Regions from separate parts of the Paenibacillus sp. FSL H3-0469 genome, predicted to be linked through region 4. Evidence: riboswitches for the same ligand, from Rfam matches in the RefSeq annotation. Region 4 holds a riboswitch; each other region holds the start of a gene.

Region 1 (5,795 bases), 2.9 Mb from region 4:
ATCGGATTTGATTGCTCTTGGTCTCAGTCTTTACGTTTCCCGGAATCCCGAGTACGGTTGAAATCGTCAGCGGTTCGCTCCATTCTCCAAGGAAGCTTCCCTGCTTCGCTCTGACCCGATAATTATGCCAGGAATAGGGTTCTAATCCAGTATGCTTATAGGATAGCGATTCTTCGTTATTCAGAACTTCACCATCTACCAGGAGATCATAGCCGGTCGCACTCTCTACCTTATCCCACGTAAATTCAATACTTGTATTCTTGGCTAAGGCCTTCAGATTAGAGGGTTTGCCGAAGGTAGTGGTTGCAGATACGTATCCGCTCCACTCGGCAGCTCCCGCCGCATTTATAGCTCTTACCCTATATTTGTGGGTGGAGAAGGGTGCCAGCTTCTTATGGATGTAGAGGTTATCCGTAACATTAAGAATGGTTGCCCCATCCAGTTCAATATCGTAACTTAGCGCACCTGCAACTATGTCCCAAGTTATTGTAATTTCGTTGCTCTTCGCTGAAGTCTGAATATTAGCAGGAACGCCGGCATGAGTGGAGTAAACCATCGTTTGGGTCCAGCTTCCGACTCTCTCATCATTCTTCGCCCGCACTCTGTAGGTATGCTCTGAATTCAATGCTAGCTGTGAATGTGTGAATTCTAGCTTCAATTCATTATCCAGAACGTCTCCATCTACCTCGATGTCATACCCCGTTGCTCCGGTAACTGGGTCCCATGCCACATGCACAGAGCTTCCTTCCACTTGTGCTGTAAGATTCTGCGGAACTCCGGGCAGAGTATGCACGGTGATGGTATTGCTCCATTCACTGATTCCATCATCGTTCTTAGCTCGTACACGATAACTGTGCTTACTGTTAGATTGGAGACTTCCATGTATATATGAATTATCCAGGATGTTATTATTTACGGTTCCGTCTACCTCCAAATCATAGGAGGCGGCTCCTGATACAGCATCCCAGTGCAAATGAATTGACTGCTCGTCTGCCGTTCCCTGCAGCTTAGAAGGTACTCCAACCAGAGTAGTCTTCGTAACCACTTCACTCCATGCCCCTGCTCCGCTGCTGTTCACCGCCCGGATTCGGAATACTTTGGGCATGTTCGGATTCAGATCAGTCTCCTGGTAAGTTAGCACGGCTCCTATATTCTTCGTACTGTTATTAACCTCGATTTCATAACTGGAGGCACCGATGACCGGCTCCCATTCGAGAGTAATGGTATGGCTTGTTGCATTCATTTGAATATTCAGTGGTGCAGCTGGCAAGGTCCAATAAGATGAAGTGATTGACCACTCCCCTTTGATGTCGCCACTGATTGCCCGGATACGATAGAGATGTTCAGTTCCCGGACTAAGCTCCCCCTTGGAAAAATCAGGTTCACTGCCGAGGACAGTAACCTCCTTATCGAATTCCACTTCATATCCATCTGCATTAAACAAAGCAGGCCAGTTCAATGTAATGGCTGAGTCTGTTGCACTAGCATTTATTGCTGGTATAGAAAAAGGTCTTAAAGATACAGAGGGAATCACTTCACGGGTCTGTTGCTCGCTCTCCCACGATAAGCTGGCCTGAGGATTCCCCATATCATTAGCGTATTCCATCTTCAGGTCATATTTTTTCCCCGCTTCAAGCTGGATGGTGCCTTGCTCCACATGCTGCTTCGTTGTCCAGGCATCCACCAGGAGCTGATCATTCACCCAGAGTCTGACTCCACCTGACGTTCTGGCGGAGAAGGTATATTGATCTGTATAGTTAGGTTGAATTTGCCCTGTCCATCTTACTGAGAAATGCTGGTCTGCTATCCCCGGCACACCCAGAACAGGTGGGCCAGCCAAAGAAATAGATTCATCCACCTTCACGGCCTTCTTGCCCGTAAAATCATTGCCGCTGTAATACTCGGCCTTAAGGCCCGACAGAACATACTTCAACAATGTACGTCCAGCTTGCTCATTCCCCGTATGTATTATAGGTCTTTGGTTCGAGATGACATTTCCGCCTACTGCAAATAATCCGCCTGTGGTGATATTAAGATGATTATTCACACTGACGTTGTCCCGGACAAACAGATCTCCCTGCGCTACATTTAGTTCTGCCCTTGAATTATTGGAAACCACTTCTCCAATAGACATTTCTTCGTCTACATTCATAGTTACCATAGTATTGATATTCATATTGCCTTGTACTACTATCCGTTCCGCGGATAGATCGAGCGAACCATTGTTATAGACCAAAGAACCTGCAAACAATTCATTATCTACTTGTACATTGGAATTATTATTTAAATGCACCGTCCCCTGTACCCATAGATTACCTAGATTCTCATCTGGTACAGGGTTGATAACATTAACATCCAACTCCGTATTGGCATTTAATCCTCCACGGAGGATTAGCGACCCGTACACCGTTACATTCAGCTTCCGGTTCGTATTCATGCCGTCGACGATTACAATGACAGGCTGTTCTGCGCTTCCGAACGTCACGCTTGATTCTAAATTCAATTGTCCGACTGCAATAATTGCAGGCTTCTTGCCGCTGGAGCGGATAGAGCTTTGAATAGCTTCAATATCCGAATTTCCTATTGCCACTGCATGTTGGCTAACCTGCTGTATTTGTTGTTCAATAGATTCTATTTGTTCGCGGATATGGCGGGAGATTTCTACCTGCAGGCCGTTCACCCTAATAAAAGGCGGAGCGTTGTGTATGTTGGTCATGCTTCCCGATAGAAGAACTTTGTCACCAACAACCTTATTGGGTTCAAAGGGCATACTTATTTGAGGCGGTATCAAGGCGGGAGTGTATGTATTAACCAATGAAAGTTCTATGCTATTGAGAGCCGTCTCCATTCCAGCAGCATTGATTTGACTTAACGTGAGTCTTCCATCTTCGACAGCAACCTTCTTCTTGACTGTTCTATGCTGCCCTGCTTCAAGAGTGAGTCCGTCCATCACTTTGATATTCTCAACAGAAAGGGAGTTGTTGCTGCTATATACAGAGTCACCTACGGTTACCGAGACTTCATAAGTACCATTGTCTAGTGCAATTTCCCATTTTCCATCCGGATGGATTCGTGTAAGGCTACTTATGCCGGAGTCATCGTATGTATCTCTTGAGACTGTTGCATCGGTATGATCCATGTTCCAGCCGTAGGAGTATTGGTTTTTGACGCTAAAAACGGCTCCAGAATCTGCAAGCTCTCCGTCCTGTACAGGGGCTTCTTCGGGCTGAAACCGGATCCTGAGAATACTGTCCTGTGCGGAAATTTTCATCCCTGAGAATTCTACAAAAGGTGCAAGAATTTGAGCCAAAATGATAAAACACAGTACCTTACATATAAAGCTTTTCCTATTTGTCATAAAAGACCTCCGCTCATTTAACACTTCAATTAAAAAAGGGCGCAAAAAAACCACCGGAAAGAGCGGCCCGGCTACCATTCACAGATGGGTATCTCCCGCCCTGTGGTAAGGCCCGTGGCTTTGCGTCCCTGACTTTCGTACAGGTTTGCCTTTTTAGTTCTAATGGTTAAATTCATGCGAAATCATTTTGAATTCACTTCAAATACAATCTGTACTTACCTTGGCAATAATACCCTATATTTGAATCATATAATATTGTTATTTCTGTGAACATTTAAACCCAGCATCTTCCGCACCACCACCCAGCTCCCCAGCGGCGCCGCACCTAGCAGCAGCATAAGCAGCGTAATGGTCTGCGGAGATTGGTCCAGTGACAGCACGGCGATGAAGATCAGCAGACCAAGGAGGCGGCCGCTCATCAGGCTAAGCTCTCTTAGCACTACCAATTCCACGCGTTTGCCGGCGCTCTCCTCGGACACTCCCATAAGGTCGAAGCTGGTGGACAGCATCGGCAGCATGTAGAGCGGCAGGCAGAGTGAGGTCCCGATTCCCATGATCAGGAGGGTGGTAAAATTCACCTTCCACAGCAGCGGAAGAAGGAAGGCGATGAGCAGCAGACTGCCTGCCAGCATACCGCCGAGCCGGGCACGGGGCTTGAACCATCTGCCGGCCGCATAATAGCTGATCAGGGAGACGGCGGAGGTCAGCAGGGCGAACTGTCCCAGCTTGCTCTCCTCCTGTGCAGCAATGTAGACGAGCAGACCGATCAGGAAGGAGAATACGCCTTCCCGGATACCCTGGAACACTAGCGCCGCCGCAACTGGCCGCCAAGGACTGCGCCTGCGGGTAAGCTCGCGCCAGGGCTCCAGCCAGAGATAGGCTTCGCCGCGCGGCCGTTTGCGCAGCCAGAAACTTAGCACAGCAGCCACCCCATAGATACATAAAGACAATATGAATACCATACGGTAGCCTTGTCCGCCTTGCCAGCGGGAGATCATCCAGCCGGACACCCAGGGGCCGGCTATTCCCGTCAGGGAACCCAGCAGACCCATCCACCCGTTATAGAAATCGCGGTTCGCAGCGTCCGTAATCTCGAAGAAAACAATGTTAAATGCCAGCCAATACAGCCCGATGGATAGCCCGAGGACCCCACCCAGCGGCCAAATATAATGCACTGCTTCTTCGCGAAGCCACAGCACCAGCAAATAAAAAAAGCCCGATACGGCAATTCCCAGCCGCAGGGCATTCATTTTGTTATGTTCTTTCACCCACTTGCCGCCCAGCCAAAAGCTGAGACCCACGGCAAGCTGCTGGGCCACGGTGAACCAGCCGATCATGGCGAAGTTCTGCCGGCTTTTCCACAGATATACGTTGAGGAACGTCCCTGCAAGCACTGTAGCCAGAAGGTATAGCCCGCCTACAGCCAGCAGCAGCGCCGCCTGTCCCCGTTCTGAACCTCTCATGCTTAACCCTCCCTGCTCGTCCTAAGACACTTCATCTATAACTAACATGTCCAGACGGCAGGGAAAGCATGAATCCGATATTTATTCGGCTGCGGTGCTGAGATTGCGGACAAGCTGGATACGGTCTTCCTGCGCCAGACTGTGCTGGACATGGAAGCAGGAAGGGCATACGTACAGATTCAGCGCGAAGGGAGGCTTCAGCACGGCTGCGCCGCCCAGCGCTTCCGGCGTTGCCGGGGTGAACCCGTTCACCTGCTGCGTACCGGAGTGAAGCATCAGCTCATGGCATTGCGGACATTCCGGCGCTTCCAGCTGGGCAGCCAGAATTGCCGAGACCTTGTCCTCATAACGCTTCAGGTCATAATCGTCACCGAACTGGGTCAGCGTCCCCCATACAGGCACCACGCTATCCTTGTCGTCGTCATCCCACAGATTATCGTCGCTGATCTCTTCTTCTCCGGAAGCTTCCGCCGTATCCGGCTCTTCATCCTCCAGATCCTCTGCACCTATTGTCACTGTGCGGTAACCGCTAAGCTCGTTGTTGCAATGAGGACAGGTATCCTCGGGTCCAAACTCCTCATCCCATACAATCTCGGTATGGCACCATGGGCAAACTGTTGTCTCCATCTGTATAATCTCCTTCGCTTACTCACATTCGGTTCAATTCACCGTTAAATATATAATGCCGGCCGCTACAAAAGCCAGGGCTGAAAAAAACAGAATCCGAATCAGCAGCTTCATCTCCCTGCCCCCTAATTCAGAATATGGCCGCGCCGATAACATAGGACAAGGATATTGAGAGCAGCATGGCTGTCAATCCTACCGCCCGGTTATCCGCAGCAATCTCTTCATCAATTGAAAAGACCGGAGTAAAAAACTCGAACAGGAAGTAAGCCAGCAGCAGCAGCAAAAAGCCTACAACCGACCATTTCATCGTCTCATAGATCGATGCCCCTGCTTCAATGCTGAAGCGT
Region 2 (5,795 bases), 3.3 Mb from region 4:
GCTCTGGATTGGTTATCAGCTGGTATAATTGGGATATTCGGCGGGAAATCTTCCTATATATAAGGATAGTTGTGCTCTGAGGCGGTCTACCGCTGGAGAGGGGCAGAAATGCCGGGAAGGAGCGTATGCATAATAGATGGGAAGCCTTCTAATTGCATGGCTTTGTATGCTTTGTTTGTTTCTTGCGTTCCGGGATCAGGTGAGCCGGAGAATCCTGTATCCGGTAGCTGTGGTGGTTATATGCGGCACGTTAGGGTATTGGACGTTGTTAATGTAACCGCATCCGGGTGATCATTTCATGCAGAAGTCTGCCGCTTGCGGCAGGCTTCTTTGTTAGCTCTGCTTCGGGCCCTGCTCCGTCTTCTCCATACCCAGATATCTGCGCATATGCAGAGTGGCCTGGGCGGCAATCACATCATCCAGCAGCAGCATCCGCTCGTGATAACCCCTGCAGACGAATCTGGCTTCAACGCCCGCCTCCAGCCGCTGCTGTTCATAGACCTTCAGACCACGGGCGCGCATCCCGGCACGGGTCTCCCGCAGATCGGCAGAAGCGGCATGGACGGCCCTCTGGATCACCTCCAGATAAGGCGCAGGCGTGCGCAGCTCTGAGGATATAGCAGAAGCATCGCGCTCGAAGGCGGATAGAATAAGCGGCAGCAAAATATAGGATTTGACCAGCAGGTTATCCTGGCTCTCTGCTCTGTGCATCCCTCTCAACTCCTTGAAGAGAACGTATATTCGCATTGTAACTCACCTTTCAAAAATTAATCAATGGGTTTTATAAATTAACTTAAATAATGTGATATTTTTCACAAAAAAATAGAACGAATTATTATATATTAAAATTGAAATAATAAAGATTGAAAAATAAATCAGCTCAAAGGAGAATGGCAATGAGTCATGAAGGAAGTCTCCGCCGTGGTTTGGTATTCGGGATCATTCTAAGTGTTCCGCTATGGGTATCGATGATTGGCTGGATTCAGCTATTCGGGTCTGCCTAGGCGACATTTTATTCAAAATATATGAATTCTATTAGCAGGTGTCGTCCCTATGGGCGGCACTTTTTTTAGAGCTGACATGCCCGCAAATAGGTAAAATTGCATTGAATAGGAGCGGACAGTAAGCCGAGACGGGGTGAGACTAATAAAATAGGACAAATGCATCAAATTTTAATAATATAAATTCATATAATTATAGAGAAGAGAGATAAACGGCTGCAGCCAATTCTCTGATTTCTCGACTTTTTTCGTCGGCGGCTAAAAAGAGACTCGCCCATAAACCCTTATGGTACAAGGGTTAAATGAGGAGTCATCGCGAAAATAATTTCAAGAAATATACTGGGAATGGATTGACAATAGGGTGGGCGAGCGGATAAACTGAAATTAGTACAAAAGTAACAAATGTCATAGACTCAACAACGAATTTACATAAGCAAATCACAATTTCATACCGAAATCATGTACAAACGCAAACCGTATCGAAAGAACGGGACGCAAAGTCAGGAATCTACTGTCTCTATAAGTTGAGGCTAAGGTCGTCCGGCCGCCGTGAAGCTAACCCTTCGTGGCGGTCTTTTTTGTTGTTATAGTCGCGTGACAGATTCATAGAATAGTAACTAGGAGGTGTGGACTATTGAAAAAAAGAGTACGTAAAACAGCCGCCATCATAATGGCGGGCCTATTGACCTTATCCAGTGCCTTTACGTGGGGGACAGATGTTAGAGCAGCTTCAGGGGTACCGTATACTCCAACACCGGTTTTAGGAATCGCAGGGAATTTTAATGCTTTTATTCTCGGGGATTTTACGCAAGGCAATGATCAGATTGAAGGCCGCCTGGCAGCGGCAGGGAACATTACCCTCACCGGAGGTTACGGGGTAGCCAGAGCATACAGGGATGCTGCGCCGACGGATGTACTTGTGGCCGGCAAGAATTTTGTACATTCAGGCAGTGGAGAGATCTATGGAAATGTGGTATTTGGGGATAGCTTTACCGCCAATGAGCCTGGTGTCAACATCAAAGGCGGGAAGAAAAATGCCAGCCCGATTGATTTTGCCGCCGAGCAGCAGATGCTGATCTCCCGATCTACAGAGTATGGGGCCTTGGCCGATACGAAATCGGTAGCCAATAACTATGGGACACTAACCATAAATGCGCCGGATGCCTTCAATGTTGTTCATCTGGATGCCCCGACTCTGGCAAAAACAAATAATATCCAGTTTAACATTGCCCCGAACGCTACGTTGATTATTAATATTAGCGGGTCTACAGTCAATGTGCCTAGTTTTGCAATGAATAACGGCAGAGCCAGTCAAGTGTTGTTCAACTTTTACGAGGCTTCTGAGGTGAATATCGCTTATACCTCTTTCTATGGTAGTATTCTCGCCCCCCAAGCGGATGTTCATTATGCCGGAGCAGAGCTGTACGGGACCCTGATTGCAAAATTTTTTAGCGGCGGGGTTGAGATGCACCTTGGAATGTACGAGGGAGAGGGGCCGCCGCCGAGTCCGACGCCGACCGCAACGCCGACACCTAGTCCATCACCGACACCAACGGCTACACCAACGCCGACAGTGAAACCTACACCGACAGTAACGCCAACACCGACAGTAACGCCTACACCGACAGTGAAACCAACACCGACGGTAACACCGACTCCAACAGTAACACCGACACCGACCATAAAACCATCACCTACACCTGTGTGCACTCCAACTCCAAAGCCAACGCCAACAGTGAAGCCGACGCCAACGCCAACTGTGAAGCCGACGCCAACACCAACCGTAAAGCCGACGCCAACACCAACAGTGAAGCCGACGCCAACACCGACAGTGAAGCCGACACCAACACCAACAGTGAAGCCGACACCAACGCCAACTGTGAAACCAACACCAACGCCAACAGTGAAGCCGACGCCAACACCAACTGTGAAACCAACACCAACGCCAACCGTGAAGCCGACGCCAACAGTGAAGCCGACGCCAACGCCAACAGTGAAGCCGACGCCAACACCAACCGTGAAGCCGACGCCAACACCAACAGTGAAACCGACGCCAACACCAACCGTGAAGCCGACGCCAACACCAACGGTAAAGCCGACGCCAACACCGACAGCGGTGCCAACACCAACAGTGAAGCCAACACCAACGCCAACAGTGAAGCCGACACCAACGCCAACTGTGAAACCAACACCAACGCCAACAGTGAAGCCGACGCCAACACCAACCGTGAAGCCGACGCCAACACCAACAGCCGTACCGACACCAACGCCAACGGCAGTGCCAACACCAACGCCGACAGCGGTGCCAACACCAACGCCAACGGCAGAGCCAACACCAACGCCAACGGCAGTGCCAACACCGACGCCAACAGCGTTGCCAACACCGACGCCAACAACAGTGCCAACACCGACACCGACAGCAGTACCGACACCGACGCCAACGGCAGAGCCGACACCAACGCCGACAGCCGTACCGACACCAACGCCAACGGCAGTGCCAACACCAACGCCGACAGCGGTGCCGACGCCAACACCAACGGTAGAACCTACACCAACGCCAACGGCAGTGCCAACACCAACGCCGACAGCGGTGCCTACGCCAACACCAACGGTAGAACCTACACCAACGCCGACAGCCGTACCGACACCAACGCCAACGGTAGAGCCGACACCAACACCGACAGCGGTGCCGACACCAACGCCTACGCCGACAGTAGAGCCAACACCAACGCCGACGATAGAGCCAACACCGACACCAACGGTAGAACCGACGCCGACGCCAACGGCCGAGCCGACACCAACGCCGACGGTAGAGCCAACGCCAACACCGACGGTAGAACCAACGCCGACACCAACGCCAACGGCCGAGCCGACACCAACGCCGACGGTAGAGCCAACACCGACACCAACGGCCGAGCCGACACCAACGCCGACGGTAGAGCCAACGCCAACACCGACGGTAGAACCAACGCCGACACCAACGCCAACGGCAGAGCCGACACCAACGCCGACGGTAGAGCCAACACCGACACCAACGCCGACGCCGACACCAACACCGACGCCGACACCAACACCAACACCAACACCAACACCGACGCCGACACCAACGCCGACACCGACACCAACACCGACGCCGACACCAACGCCAACGCCGACACCAGAGCCAACACCGGCACCAACGCCAGATCCGACACCAGTAACAACGCCAGCGCCAACATCGCCGCCGTTCAGTTTCCCTCCAGTGCCTACGCCGACTCCGATCATCGGATTTATCGTGAGTAATGATGTGGTTGTGAATGATGATCCGTTGCCGCTTGGACCTGTAGCAACTCCGATAGCTACCACAGTACCGGCCCCAACGCCGACACCGGTTGTAGCAGTTGCGCCAATAGCAGCAACACCGGAGCCAACACCGTCAACGGAACCGGCACCCGATGTAGTCCTTATTGATGATGAAGTTCCTCTAGGCGGTGTGCCTGTGGATGGAACTCTGCCGAAGACGGGTGAATCCAGTCCTGCACCTTATTATTTTGCCGGTTTGGCACTCGCGGGTCTGGGCTTGATTCTTAGAAGAACCACCAGAAACAGCACACGTAAGTGAATCACCGGAACTGAGATTTATATAAACAAACGATGACCCTGTAATTTGACAAGGGCTGCTTTCGGAGAAGAAGTTCTCCTGGAGCAGCCCTTTTTTCGTTGTTCAGGAAATTATGATTTACGTCCAATGAGGATAAGTTGTGCATAAAGTTGGGGATAAGTGTCTTGGAGCATCGGCAGGATGACTATATTCTGGATCAGTAATAGGAATGACTTCGCTAATTTCACCGAACACATGGACAGGCGTGTGGGCCGAATGTGGTCAAAAAACCGACCACATTCAATGCGGCGGAGGCGTGTGGGCCGGATATGGTCGAAAAACCGATTACATTCGGTGCGGAGGAGGCGTGCGGAACCGGATATGGTCGAAAAACCGATTACATTCGGTGCGGAGGAGGCGTGCGGAACCGGATATGGTCGAAAAACCGATTACATTCGGTGAGGCAGAGGCGTGTGGGCCGAATATGGTCGAAAAACCGATTACATTCGATGAGGCAGAGGCGTGTGGAACCGAATATGGTCGAAAAACCGATTACAATGGCGATACCGCAAGCCTTTTGTTCCTTTTGATACTTAAACAGCGGAGCGTGCTCCCAAGCGTCGCCGTAATTCATACATGAGCCGTTACTGTTACTGTAGAGAAAGAGGTTCGACTGAATCTTGCCTTAGCCCCGGCTGAATTTTCAGTTGGCCTTACTCCCGTGCTATACTAGGCTCAAATTACACTAAGCAGTTCCCTGGCTGGGGAATGGTTGCTTACTGAAGGAGGAACGTTGATGTGGATGATAACCCTGCTTGTGGTGCTGATCGTGGTGGCCGCAGGGGTGGGCTATGCCGGATTCTATTTTTATGGAGTAGCCATTAAGCGGGCCCCTAAGGAATTCCTGGCCAAGACCCCAGACCTTAAGATCGATCCGCCGCCGGTGGCTGGAGCCTCGTGGGGAGAAGGGGCGGAGTGGGTATCCCGGCAGACCTTCCGTGAGGTGGAGCTGGTGTCTGAGGATGGCCTCAGGCTGCAAGGCTATTATCTGGCGTCAGAGCGTGCTGCCGGACGGACGGTCATTGTTGCCCACGGGTATTCCGGGAAGGCCAAGGATATGGGAGCGACCGCTAAGAACTATTATGAGAATCTGGGGTATAATGTGCTGCTGCCTGATGCCAGAGGACACGGGCGGAGCGAAGGGGATTATATCG
Region 3 (5,795 bases), 3.8 Mb from region 4:
CTGCTTAACCCAGCTGTCAATGACGGCTGTACCGTTCACCCACAAGCGGATACCGTCATCCGATGTAGTATAGAACTGATAGCTCTCACTGTAAGCCGGCTTAATCTGGCCGGTCCAGCGGATCGAGAAGTAATCTACGCCGAGTGCGGCATTAGGAGTACTCTGACGCCAATTGAAGCTGATGACATCATCGTTACGGACCATAACCGGTGTTCCCGAGAGCGTCATGTTCTTGAAGTATTCTCCAAGCAAGCCATTCTGGGCAGGCTTACTCTCCGGATCACCGGAGGTTGGGACCGGCTTCGGCGCAACGGTTGGCGCCGGTGTTGCGGTTGGCGCCGGTGTCGGCGTTGCGGTTGGCGTCGGTGTCGGTGTCGGCGTCGGCGTTGCTGTAGGCGTCGGCGTTGCGGTTGGCTTAGGAGCCGCCGCCGGAGCAGACCAGGCCTTATATTGGTCACGGGTCAGTGTGTAGCTGTCATTCATAAAATTCTTGATCGTAGCTGTGCTGTTATTCTCGTAGAGCATCTTGCCCCAGTTCATCATAAACACGTAATTCTGCTGATTCAGCTTCAGCTTCGAGATGTTCGGCATTTCACCATTCTCGCCGATGCCGATCGGTTTGCCGCCAGCCAGACTGGTCAGATCATCATGATATTTATTGGAGTAGTCGTTATTATATATATCTGCTGCCAGCACATCCACTCTGTCCGCACCCGGATAAGTCCGCGGATAGGGATCGGAGTTTGCATTAGGCGCATTCGGGTTCCATACCCAGAGCAGATTATTTAACTGATGAACGTTCACGAACCGGTCATACATAATATTCCACAGGGATGTAAAATTATCTTTCTTCCCCCACCAGAACCAGCCGCCGTTCATTTCGTGGTAAGGTCTCCAGAGGATCGGAACCTTAGCATCCCGCAGGCTTTTCAGAGAGACAGCTACTTTATCCAAATCGGTGATCAGAGCATTATACTCTGGCGTTCCGGGGGTTACGTATTTGTTAAATTGCGCCTGGGTGATTGACTTCTGCACATTGGACCATTCGTACTTGGTGCCCGGCAGATTCTGGTGAAAGGTCATGGCGACAATGCCGCCCGCTCTGGACCAGTTCGTCGCACTCCAGACGATATTTTTGCGTTGTGCAGCTACTCCGCTCTCACTCTGCCCACCGATTGCTCCCAGCTCATAACCATGCAGTGCTGCGTATTGTCCGCTTGTTCCCTTCAGCTTGTTGCTCAGCTCATCCGGACTCTCGAAATAGTCATGCTGGCCTGTAATGATTCCATTTCCCGAGATACCATACAGATTATTCAGCAGCTTGACCGCCTCCGCTGAGGCGTTAGGGTTCACCGGCGCTCCTTCAGAGGAGGCAGCCTTGACGGTGGAAGGGGCGATTCCCAGTCCCACAGGTACAGCAGACAATACCACGGCCAGCGACAGCACAGCGCAGAGCAAACGAGACTTACGGTAAGTTTTCACAATATTCTCTTCCTTTCGGTAGCCAGGCTGCCACTCTTGCGAAGGCCCTATAGCTTTGCGTCCCTGTCTTTCGATCAGGTTTGCCTTTGTCGTTTTGGAAGGATCAATCCCTCTTACCGTAAATTATCGTCTTTATGCAATTTTTTTGTAGAGCAAACGCGAATTTTTCCGAATAAATAGTTCCGAGTACCTGTTTTGATTCTGTAACAAATGGTTAAATAGATAAGTTAGACCTACGAAATGAACTGATGTAGCGCTATATCCTCCCAGTCCAGAGTAATACGGATATTATCTTCCTCTACCAGCTCCGACCCCGTCTGCACCTCAATGAACTCCACATCGGTAAGAGCAAGAATGGCATGCTTGGTCCCTTCCGGTATCCGCACCACATCTCCCGCCTTCACCGTATGCATCTTCTCATTGATGACAATACTGGCTTCCCCGCTGACGAAGGTCCAGATTTCACTGCGTTTGTGATGCAGCTGATAGCTGATATTTTTACCCTCATTGATGAAAATCCGCTTGGTCAGCACCTCGTTGCCCTCATCATATTTCACATAATCTATCACCTTGTAATGACCCCAGCGGCGTTCCTCGTACATCGGTCTTTGTTCAAAAGACTTCAGCACTTCCTTGATCCGCGGACTCTCGGTCTTGTGCGTCACCAGAATACCGTCCGGGCTGGCGGCGATAATCAGATCCTTCGCCCCGATCACGGTAATCGGAATATCCAGCTCGTTAATGAGACAGGTGCCTTCGGAGTCTGCTGTTACGAAGCCTTTACCGACATGGTTGCTGCTCATTTCTTCGGTAAGGGTGTTCCAGGTACCCAGGTCCTTCCAGAATCCGGCGTACGGCTGCACGACGATGTTCTCCTCTTTCTCCACCACTTCATAATCGAAGCTGATGGACGACAGCAGCTTATACTGCTTCTGCAGCTCCTCGTAATTCAGCGGCAATCCTTTGCGCTGCAGGATATCCAGCAGGTAACCCAGACGGAAGGCGAACACCCCGCAGTTCCAGAGCGCGCCTTGGCTGATCAGCTCCTCGGCCTGCACACGGTCCGGCTTCTCCTGAAAGTGGCTGACCTGCAGATAACCATTCGCTCCCGCATCTGCGCCGGTTGGAATAATGTAGCCGTATTTCTCCGAAGCATGCTCGGGAACTACGCCCATCAACGCCAGGTTCGCCCCGCTCACCAGCATGGTGTTCTCCAGCTGCAGCACCGTTTCGAAAAAGGAGGATTCCACGTATGGGTCCACCGGCAGAATCGCCACGGTCTCGCTTGGAGACACCCCCGCGATGGAATACAAATAGGCCGCCGTCAGCGCAATGGCCGGGAAGGTATCCCGCCGCTCCGGCTCCACGATGATCGGCACCTCGCTGCCGAGCTGACTCTGGATCATCTCCACCTGGCTGCGTCCGGTCGCCAGATAAGAGGACCCGGCCATGCCGTTCTCCTCCAGCTGTCTCCATACCCGTTGTACCATTGATTCCGGTTCACCTGCCGGACTTGCCAGTACCTTCAGAAATTGCTTGGAGCGTGAATCATTGGACAACGGCCAGAGCCGCTTGCCGGAGCCGCCTGATAGAAGTACTAGTTTCATAGTGAACCCTCCGTATCGTATTGTTATTGGGTATTTCTTATTTCGGCTGTGTGTTAAAATCCCGCCTGTTATGAGGGTCGCTGCAAGGAATTTTGGGCTTACGGCCGCTGTTGTCTCCAGATGTTGTTGATTATATTGCTTGCAGCAGATAACATCCGGAGACAAAGGCGGACGCTAACGCTCCTACAGCTCCAAAATTCCTCTCCACTCCATTTCATAACCGGCTTTACTTTTTATATCCGCTTCGCCCGCAGGCGAAGCTCCCGGCTAAAGATCCGGGTATTGCCGCTTGTTGTAGCGGCAAGGGGGCCGGGCTGCCGCTATATTGTTCCAGCGGCGAAAGATTCAAAGGCTCAGAGGCTCAAAGACTCTTAAGTGCCGCTTGTTCCAAGGCGTCACCGCTGAGTTAGCGGCTGGAAAGAACAAGAGTATAGGACAAGAGAATCCAAGACAATGGAATTCAAGACCGGAATTCAAGACTCTTGTGCCAAGGGCTCGCCGCATAAGTTTGCGGCGGCAGAAGCTGGTTAGTTTAAGTACAGGCACTTGTGCTCTTCATTTGCTCATTTAGCCAACATTCGAGAAATCAGGGGCACTAATGCTCTTCATTTCACCATGCAGCCCACTTCCGGCGCATTAAAGGGGATTTATACCTCTCTTTTCAACGCACAGCCCACTTCCGGCGCATTAAAGGGGATTTATCCCTCTCTTTTCAACGCGCAGCCCACTTCCGGCGCATTCAAGGGGATTTATCCCTCTCTTTTCACCGCGCAGCCCACTTTCGGCGCATTCAAGGGGATTTATACCTCTTATTTCACCGCGCAGACCACCCCCGGCGTGGCGCGTTCAGCAAGGCTGAGCCGGCCTTACACCGCGCCAGCCACGCTGGCGGAGAATCCGCTAAGCCCGCCCATCTGCGGGCGGCCGACAGAGATGTACTCGAGGCCGGTGCCTTCGATTTGCTCTTTGCTATAGACGTTGCGGCCGTCGATCAGCACCTGGCGGCGCATGGTTCCGGCGAGCTGGTGCAGGTTGATCTCCTTGAACTGGCTCCAGTCGGTCAGCAGGCAGACAGCATCGCTGCCCTCGGCAGCCTCTTCCGCCAGTCCGCACCAGCGGAGCTGCGGGTGATCGTATTCCTTGCGGAAGTTATCGGCCGCAATCGGATCATACAGCTTCACGATGGCGCCTTCGGCTACCAGCGCCTCAACAATCTCACGGGCCGGGGCCTCGCGGACATCATCGGTATTGGGCTTGAAGGCAAGCCCCCAGATGCCGATGACCGCGCCGCGCAGGCTGCCAAGCGATTCATGCAGCTTGGAGATAATCATGAAGCGCTGGCCTTTATTGACTTCAACGACGGATTTGAGCAGCTTGAACTCATAATCCACGTTACCGGCAATCTGGATCAACGCATTGGTGTCCTTCGGGAAGCAGGAGCCGCCATAACCGATACCGGCCTGCAGGAAGGTCGAACCGATTCTCTGGTCCATCCCCATGCCGCCTGCGACTTCGGTGACATCTGCTCCTACCTTTTCGCAAATGTTGGCAATCTCATTAATGAAGGAGATCTTTGTCGCCAGAAAAGCATTCGAGGCATATTTGATCATCTCGGCGCTGCGGATATCCGTGACGAATACATTCTCTGTGAAGCCCTGATGAAGCTCGCGCATCGTTGGCTCAAGGGCCGGATTATCCAGTCCGATGACGATCCGGTCGGGATGAAGCGTGTCGCGGATGGCAGAGCCTTCACGGAGGAATTCAGGCGCAGAGACGATATCGAAGGGATGATTCGTGAGGGAGGAGATCAGCTGGCGGATACGCTCATTAGTGCCAACAGGGACGGTCGACTTGGTCATAATAATCTTGTAGCCTTCCATCGCCTGTGCAATCTCAGCAGCCGCTCCTTCAATATATCTCAGGTCGGCTTCGCCGCCCGGCAAGGAAGGTGTACCCACGGCAAGAATGACGATATCGGAGCGGCGGACCGACTCCTGAAGATCGGACGAGAAGCTCAGCCGGCCCTCGCGCAGATTCATTTCGATCAGGGCCTCAATGCCCGGCTCATAGATGGGAGATTCCATCCGGTTCAGCTTATTGATTTTCTCCTCATCCTTATCCACACAGATGACATGATTTCCATTTAGGGTAAAGCATACGCCTGATACAAGTCCTACATAGCCGGTACCAATCACTGCGAGTTTCATACTTTCATCCTCCTTTTAGGAAATTGACGTAGGCCTGTTCTACATACTGCTTGAACTGAACCATAAACGCCTGCTCATCGAATTTGCGTGCATGGCCCATAATCTGGTCGATATCCCACGCATAGGACTCCACCTCATCAATGGCCTTAAGCAAATCATCAACTTCCTGGTGCTGGAAAAACACGCCGTTAACGTATGGAATAATCGTGTCCAGCGCTCCCCCGGCCTGATAGGCAATGACCGGTCTTCCAGCAGCATTCGCCTCCAGCGGCGTGATGCCGAAATCCTCTTCCCCGGGAAAAACAAACGCCCGGCACTGGGACATCAGCCCTGTGACTTCCTCATCCTCCAGCCGGCCCAGAAACGATACATTCCCTTTGGCCATGCCTTCCAGACGCTTACGGTCCGGTCCGTCCCCGACAATATACAGCTTAAGCCCGTTACGGTTGAACGCCTCCACCGCCAGATCAATCCGCTTGTAGGAGACCAGCCGCGAGAC
Region 4 (5,795 bases):
GGGTTATTTTCAAGGGTAAGACTCACTTTCTGGAAGCCGTCAGCCTTGAACATGATGAAGCAGCCTTCAAGCAGCGGTACAACATCAGGAGCCGTTACATTCAACTTGCGGCAGTCGATCTCTAATGCATATTCAGCAGGGCTGATCGGGTTAATGGTCTGCTGGTAAGCCTGTATAGATTTGAGCCCGTCCTCGTTAGAAAAAGTTCCCTCCAGCTCAATATTGATTACTTTCTTCGCAGTGTCTGTCTTCAAAATAAATTGTCCCATGTTGATCTCTCCCTAAGTGTAATTTGTAATACCTCCAAAACCTCATTTCTGCGACTCTATTCGACAAAATCGCAATTGGATTTGGGATATTTTGCCTTCATTATAACCAGATCATACTGAAATGTGCAATCAAAAGTCGAAAATTGTAGATTTATGAAGATTTTTCTTTGATCTCCTCCAGGGTATCCAGCAGCACATTAAAGGCTGAAATCACCCGGGGGGCACCGACGCAAGGAGTTAGATGCAGCAGCACCCCCTTGATCTGCTCGATGGTCATGCCAACGCGGAGCGCCATTACATAATGAACCCCTAACTGCTCATATTGCCCCATCGTAATCAGAGACGAGATCACCGCGATCTCTTTCCAGTCAGAGCCAATTGTGGTCCGCTGAAAAATATCACCATAGGCGTTGCCCATGATATACTCGGCTAATTCCGGGAAATGCTCTTTGATCGGAGCCAGGGCTTTGGCCCCGTAATCTCCTGAGAGATCAGTGAAATGATCGAGTCCGCTGTTCATGTTCTGCTTCATGCTTTTGACCTCCTGACAGTAGGTTAGAAAATGTGTGCGAATACGGCTTCCTTACGTAAGATCCAGCGTGCGGTGAGCCGTGGGAGGCATCTCATCACGGTCAGTCAGCAGCTCAATGACAGAGGTCTTGTTAAGCGCGATAGCCTCGCGGATTGCGGCGGCGAACTCCTCCTGCGTCTCACAGCGGAAGCCGGCTGCTCCCAATGATTCGGCGAATTTCACAGCATCCATCGGAACCTCGAAGATCGTACCGTCAATCCGGCCGGTCGTTTTCTCCATGCCCTTGAGCGCCATATCCAGCTGCATATTGTTCACCACGATGAAAATCACCGGAATATCCTTGCAAACGGCCGTGTTTATTTCAGCACCGAGCATCATAAAACAGCCGTCACCGGTTATACAGAAGACGGTCTCTCCGGGAGAGGCAGTCTTGGCGCCGATGGCCATGCCAATTGAATTGCCCATGCAGGCAAAGTAGGCATCAAATATGAAGCTGCCGGGCCTGCGGACATTGAACCATTTCACAGCATTGAACCCATGGCTGCCGTCATCTACGAACACGCTGCTGTTGTAGGGGATTTGTTCGCTCATCGTGCTCATTACCGAAGCCAGAGATAGTCCCGCCAGCACGGGCAGCTCGTCATTGTAATCATTGGAAATATTAATTTCATGCTTGGTGACCGCAGAGGGGTCCAGCTTCTGAAGATACAGTGCCAGGTTGTCCCTTAAGTCTCCGCCGACAGCGATGGTGGATGAGGTGAGTATTTTGCCGACAAAGGTTGGATCTACATCGAACTGGATCAGCTGCTGCGGATGATTCTCCGGCTTCAGGTTACAGATAGTCATATCGCTGAGACGGGAGCCCAGAACAATGAACAGGTCGCTGTTGTTCAGCAATTCATCGCCGTGCGGGGAGCCGCCGACGCCGACAGGACCGTGGTAGAGCGGGTGATCATAAGCTATGGCGCCTTTGCCGCCTGGAGAGGTGACTACAGGAATGTTGAAGGTTTCGGCCAGCTGCACCAGTTCCTGATGGGCCCCGGAGCGGTTGACGCCTTTACCGGCAATGATCAGAGGGCTGACGGATTGATTAATCGCCGAGATGACCCGGTCATAGTTCTGATAACTGACTAGTCCCTCGCGCTCCGGCAGAACAATCCGGCATTCCGCGAGCCGCTCTGTCTGCACATCAAACGGAATGCAGAGATGGACCGGACCTTTCCGGTCACCGAGGGCGATGGATAGGGCATGGTTGAAAATCGTGCTGAAGTGATCGCCGCGTTCAACAAGCTTGCTGAAGAGGGTGGCCGGCCGGAACATATCCGCCAAATCAGCCAGATAAGAAGTGGAATCCTGGCATTGGGGAATGCCCAGCTCCTTGATGGACTGATGGCCGGTGATGAAGAGGACGGGAAGATTATTGGCCTTGGCATGCGCTGCAGCGGTGAGAAGATTCGTTCCGCCCGGACCGGAAGTGCCGAAGGCTACCCCGAGGCTGCCGGTCTTCAGAGCATAACCGCCAGCGGCGAAGCCGGAGCTGGATTCGTGCCGGCCGGGGATGAACTCTATGCCGTAGTCAACCATTTTCAAAGCGATGGGGCAAATAGATTTGCCTATGATTCCAAAAGAATGAGTGACTCCCAGATTGTGCAATGCTTCCGCCATATAATCTGCAACTGTCTTCAGAACATCCACCCCGCATGTTGTTATTTGTATAAGTCAGCAATAGAAAACCTGTACTCAATATTGGAGCACAGGTCTGTTGCACGAATCACCATAATCAAACGCGAAACCTAAGGCGTTCACAGTTTTTCAGCAACCTGGCTGTCATGATCCCACTTCAGAAATGAGACTGTAGATCCATGGCTTTGCGTCATTCCCTTTCGGTGAATTTTGCCGGTATGCGGTTATAAATCAATCTTTGGAGAATTTTCCTTTACAATATATTCCTAGCTCCTCTTTTGTCAATAACCCCAGTGAGAAGAAACTCGGAATTTGGCGAATATTCAGGAGTTGAAATGGCTAAATATTTGGAATTTCAAACTTTTGAAAATGGTTGTCCCTGGAAGACTAAAGTCTTAAAATGCAAATGAAAATTTCGGGCCCTTATTATGGAGAGTAAGCATAAAGACTCATTACAATCCTGAGGTACTGCAAAATGTTAAGAATTCGCTAGATATACAGCATTGCAAAATTAAATGATAGGACTTAAGTAACGGATATGTGAGCTGTTGACTTATAGACAAGCTATGACAATAGAACGACTATAGTAAAGAAGTGCAAAACACATTTTTTACCCTTATGCACAATTTCAACAATTTGTGAATATTACATAACAATCTGATTTTTGCATAGAAAAAGAGACACCACCCGCAGTATTTCCGCAGGCGCGTGTCTCATTGTGCCGGAGCTAGAATTTGAAAATATGAATTGTTTTTTGCAGGTTGAAGACTGCGGAGGTCATCTTCTCTGTCTCCTCAGCCACGGATTGCAGCGCGTGAATCTGTTCGTTCATCGCTGCGGATACCTCTTCGGTCCCTGCGGCGGTCTCCTGGGTAATGGCTGAGATATTCTCGATTGCCCCGGAGATCTTGAGTGCGCTCTCCAGCATAAGGTCACTCTCTGCGGAGAAGGAAGCGATCTGCTCGGTTATGTATTGGACACTATGCACAATTTGAGCAAAGATGTTAGCCGTTTCTGTTATCATCTCATTCTGTACCTGAACTACCTCTTCGTTAATGGCGATATTATCGATGGCCTGCTTGATATCCGCTTCAATGCTGCGGACCAGTCCGAACACCTCTTTGGTGGAAGCGGTGGATTCCTCGGCCAGCTTACGGACCTCCTGGGCAACAACTGCGAATCCCCGGCCATGCTCGCCTGCGCGGGCAGCTTCAATAGAGGCATTGAGCGACAGCAGATTAGTCTGTTCGGCAATTTCGGTAATCGTCTTGGTTATCATCGTAATGCCGCGTGCGTTCTGCGATAGGGCTTCAATCGTATCCGCCACCTTCTGGGTAGCCTGGATGTTCTTGCGCATGCCTTCGGCTTGGGTATCCACCGATTGCCGTCCCTGTTCTACCAATTCCAGCGTATGTACAGACCTTCTATTCATTTCCTTGGTGGAATTCGTATAATTGGAGACCTTGATTTCGATATCCTTGATCGATTCGGTCATATCAGCGATATCCACCGAGATTTCGTTAGCACCTAGAGCCAGTTCATTGGAGGAGGAGGCCACCTGAGCCATTACAAACTTCAGGTTCTGATTCTTGTCTTCAATCCCGCGGCTGGCGTCCATAACCTGACGGGTAATCTGTGAGGCATCGGTGAGGATTTTTTTGAGCTTGTCAATCATGGTGTTGAAGGAGCGGCTAATGTCGCCCATGGAGCCATTCTCGTCGGCACGGCTGGTGAAGTCGCCTTTGGCAATCGTGTGCGTCACATTGGAGATATCCTCAAATGAAGATGTAAGCGTTCTCTCAATGAAGCGCGCGAGCGGGTATGTCAGCGCTGCCAGGACGGCGACAAGAATAATGCCGACGAGCAGCCTGTCCATCAGGATTAGCGTGATTAAGACAGGGACAGCGAATAAAGCGGCCACCAAGTAACATCCGGTGACGATTTTTTGTTTCAACGGCAGCTTGTTCATCCAGTCCATAATGTAAAGTCCCCCTATAAAGAATAATGTGTATTGTAATATTATAGGGGATACTAGTGCATTTGGTCTATTATTAAAAATCGTATAATGCTGCCGCTTCCCGCAGAGCCGAAGCAACCGTATCTGCAAGCTCAGGCGGTGCGGTCACTTTGATGCCTTGACCCAAGGACAAGATGATCCGGCACGCAGACTCCGGCGTGTTGAACTCGGCCTCGGCCCTGATCCAGCCAGGGGCCTCAGAAGGCTCCTGGTGCAACAGGGCGACGTATCGTTCCCGCTGCAGCTCCTTCATCGTGTGGTCCCTGACAAGCAGGCTGGCGGGATACCGGGGCAAGGCAGACTTGAACGCGGCGGTGGAGGTCTCCCAGTACTCAGACAGGACGAAATCCTCAGGCTGCTCAAAAGACTCATTTGTGACTTTGGCCTCAGTGATTCTGGAGACCCGGTAGGTCCGCAGCTCGCTGTCATGCCCCGCGACCAAGTACCAGACGCCGCGCTTGACTACCAGTCCCAGCGGTGCAACCAGCCGCTCGGCAGCGTCCTCCCCGCGCAGATAGGTGATGCTCACCCTGAGGTTCTCCCATAAGGCTTCCTGCAAAGCGGGTAGGCAGGGATAGGTCTCCCCGGAGGAATGCCACCCGGCTCCGTCGATGTGAATCCGCTGGCTGAGGAAGCTGAAGGGGGTTAGGGGCTGCCTGGTAGCAGCGGCCTGCAGCTTGCGGGCGGCCGAGGAGAATTCCTCCTGAATGCCCAGAGCGCGCAGAATCGCCGGATCAGCGGGCACCAGCAGCGCGGCAATCTCCTTGGTGTTCATTCCGCTCAGCGAATTCCGGTAGCCTTCCGCCAGCTTCCAGCCGCCTTCCCGGCCGCGCTCCGCCAGCACAGGAATGCCGGAGAAGCTGAGCGCCTCCATATCCCGGAAGATCGTGCGTTCGGATACCTCCAGCGTTTGTGCCAGCTCTTTGGAGCTGATTTTCCCGCGGCTCTGTAAAAGTTGAACAATAGTGATCAGGCGATCCGCTCTCATTCAGCTGCCTCCCTAAAATGTATTATTTATATATGTCAATGGTTGTCATGTATAAGGTATATATTAGACAAGAGTACGGATTAACGCAAATGATCTTCTAATCCGGGCATGATAGACGAAAGGGAGCGGATCAAATGACTAATTTGCAAGGGAAAGTGGCATTGGTAACAGGAGGGAGCAGGGGGGCAGGCAGAGGCATTGCGCTGGAGCTGGCGAAGGCTGGCGCCTATGTATACACTACAGGCAGGAATGCCGGTATGCCGCAGGCACACGCAAGAACGCTTGAAGGGGTGCTGGCTGAGATCC

Evidence for each region. A riboswitch is a leader RNA that binds a small molecule or an ion and turns the genes downstream of it on or off. The one in region 4 is predicted to bind cyclic di-GMP.
Region 1: it holds a riboswitch for cyclic di-GMP, as region 4 does, so the genes downstream of both, NSS83_RS28705 (PA14 domain-containing protein) here and NSS83_RS07750 (thiamine pyrophosphate-binding protein) in region 4, are expected to answer to the same signal.
Region 2: it holds a riboswitch for cyclic di-GMP, as region 4 does, so the genes downstream of both, NSS83_RS22275 (choice-of-anchor A family protein) here and NSS83_RS07750 (thiamine pyrophosphate-binding protein) in region 4, are expected to answer to the same signal.
Region 3: it holds a riboswitch for cyclic di-GMP, as region 4 does, so the genes downstream of both, NSS83_RS25025 (PA14 domain-containing protein) here and NSS83_RS07750 (thiamine pyrophosphate-binding protein) in region 4, are expected to answer to the same signal.

What each region holds. Positions count from the first base shown of each region.
Region 1 is NZ_CP150302.1:6,575,922-6,581,716, reverse strand. Features, by position in the region: gene NSS83_RS28705 (PA14 domain-containing protein) at 1-3,436, opposite strand, end outside; cyclic di-GMP riboswitch class I at 3,417-3,518, opposite strand; gene NSS83_RS28700 (MFS transporter) at 3,604-4,821, opposite strand; gene NSS83_RS28695 (hypothetical protein) at 4,903-5,448, opposite strand; gene NSS83_RS28690 (DUF350 domain-containing protein) at 5,579-5,795, opposite strand, start outside.
Region 2 is NZ_CP150302.1:5,050,938-5,056,732, forward strand. Features, by position in the region: gene NSS83_RS22270 (hypothetical protein) at 334-711, opposite strand; cyclic di-GMP riboswitch class I at 1,460-1,553, shown strand; gene NSS83_RS22275 (choice-of-anchor A family protein) at 1,636-4,602, shown strand; gene NSS83_RS22280 (alpha/beta hydrolase) at 5,384-5,795, shown strand, end outside.
Region 3 is NZ_CP150302.1:5,709,148-5,714,942, reverse strand. Features, by position in the region: gene NSS83_RS25025 (PA14 domain-containing protein) at 1-1,482, opposite strand, end outside; cyclic di-GMP riboswitch class I at 1,497-1,577, opposite strand; gene NSS83_RS25020 (sugar phosphate nucleotidyltransferase) at 1,716-3,089, opposite strand; gene NSS83_RS25015 (UDP-glucose/GDP-mannose dehydrogenase family protein) at 3,956-5,296, opposite strand; gene NSS83_RS25010 (glycosyltransferase) at 5,301-5,795, opposite strand, start outside.
Region 4 is NZ_CP150302.1:1,742,386-1,748,180, reverse strand. Features, by position in the region: gene NSS83_RS07760 (hypothetical protein) at 1-269, opposite strand, end outside; gene NSS83_RS07755 (carboxymuconolactone decarboxylase family protein) at 421-801, opposite strand; gene NSS83_RS07750 (thiamine pyrophosphate-binding protein) at 853-2,496, opposite strand; cyclic di-GMP riboswitch class I at 2,613-2,709, opposite strand; gene NSS83_RS07745 (methyl-accepting chemotaxis protein) at 3,212-4,462, opposite strand; gene NSS83_RS07740 (YafY family protein) at 4,536-5,489, opposite strand; gene NSS83_RS07735 (SDR family NAD(P)-dependent oxidoreductase) at 5,624-5,795, shown strand, end outside.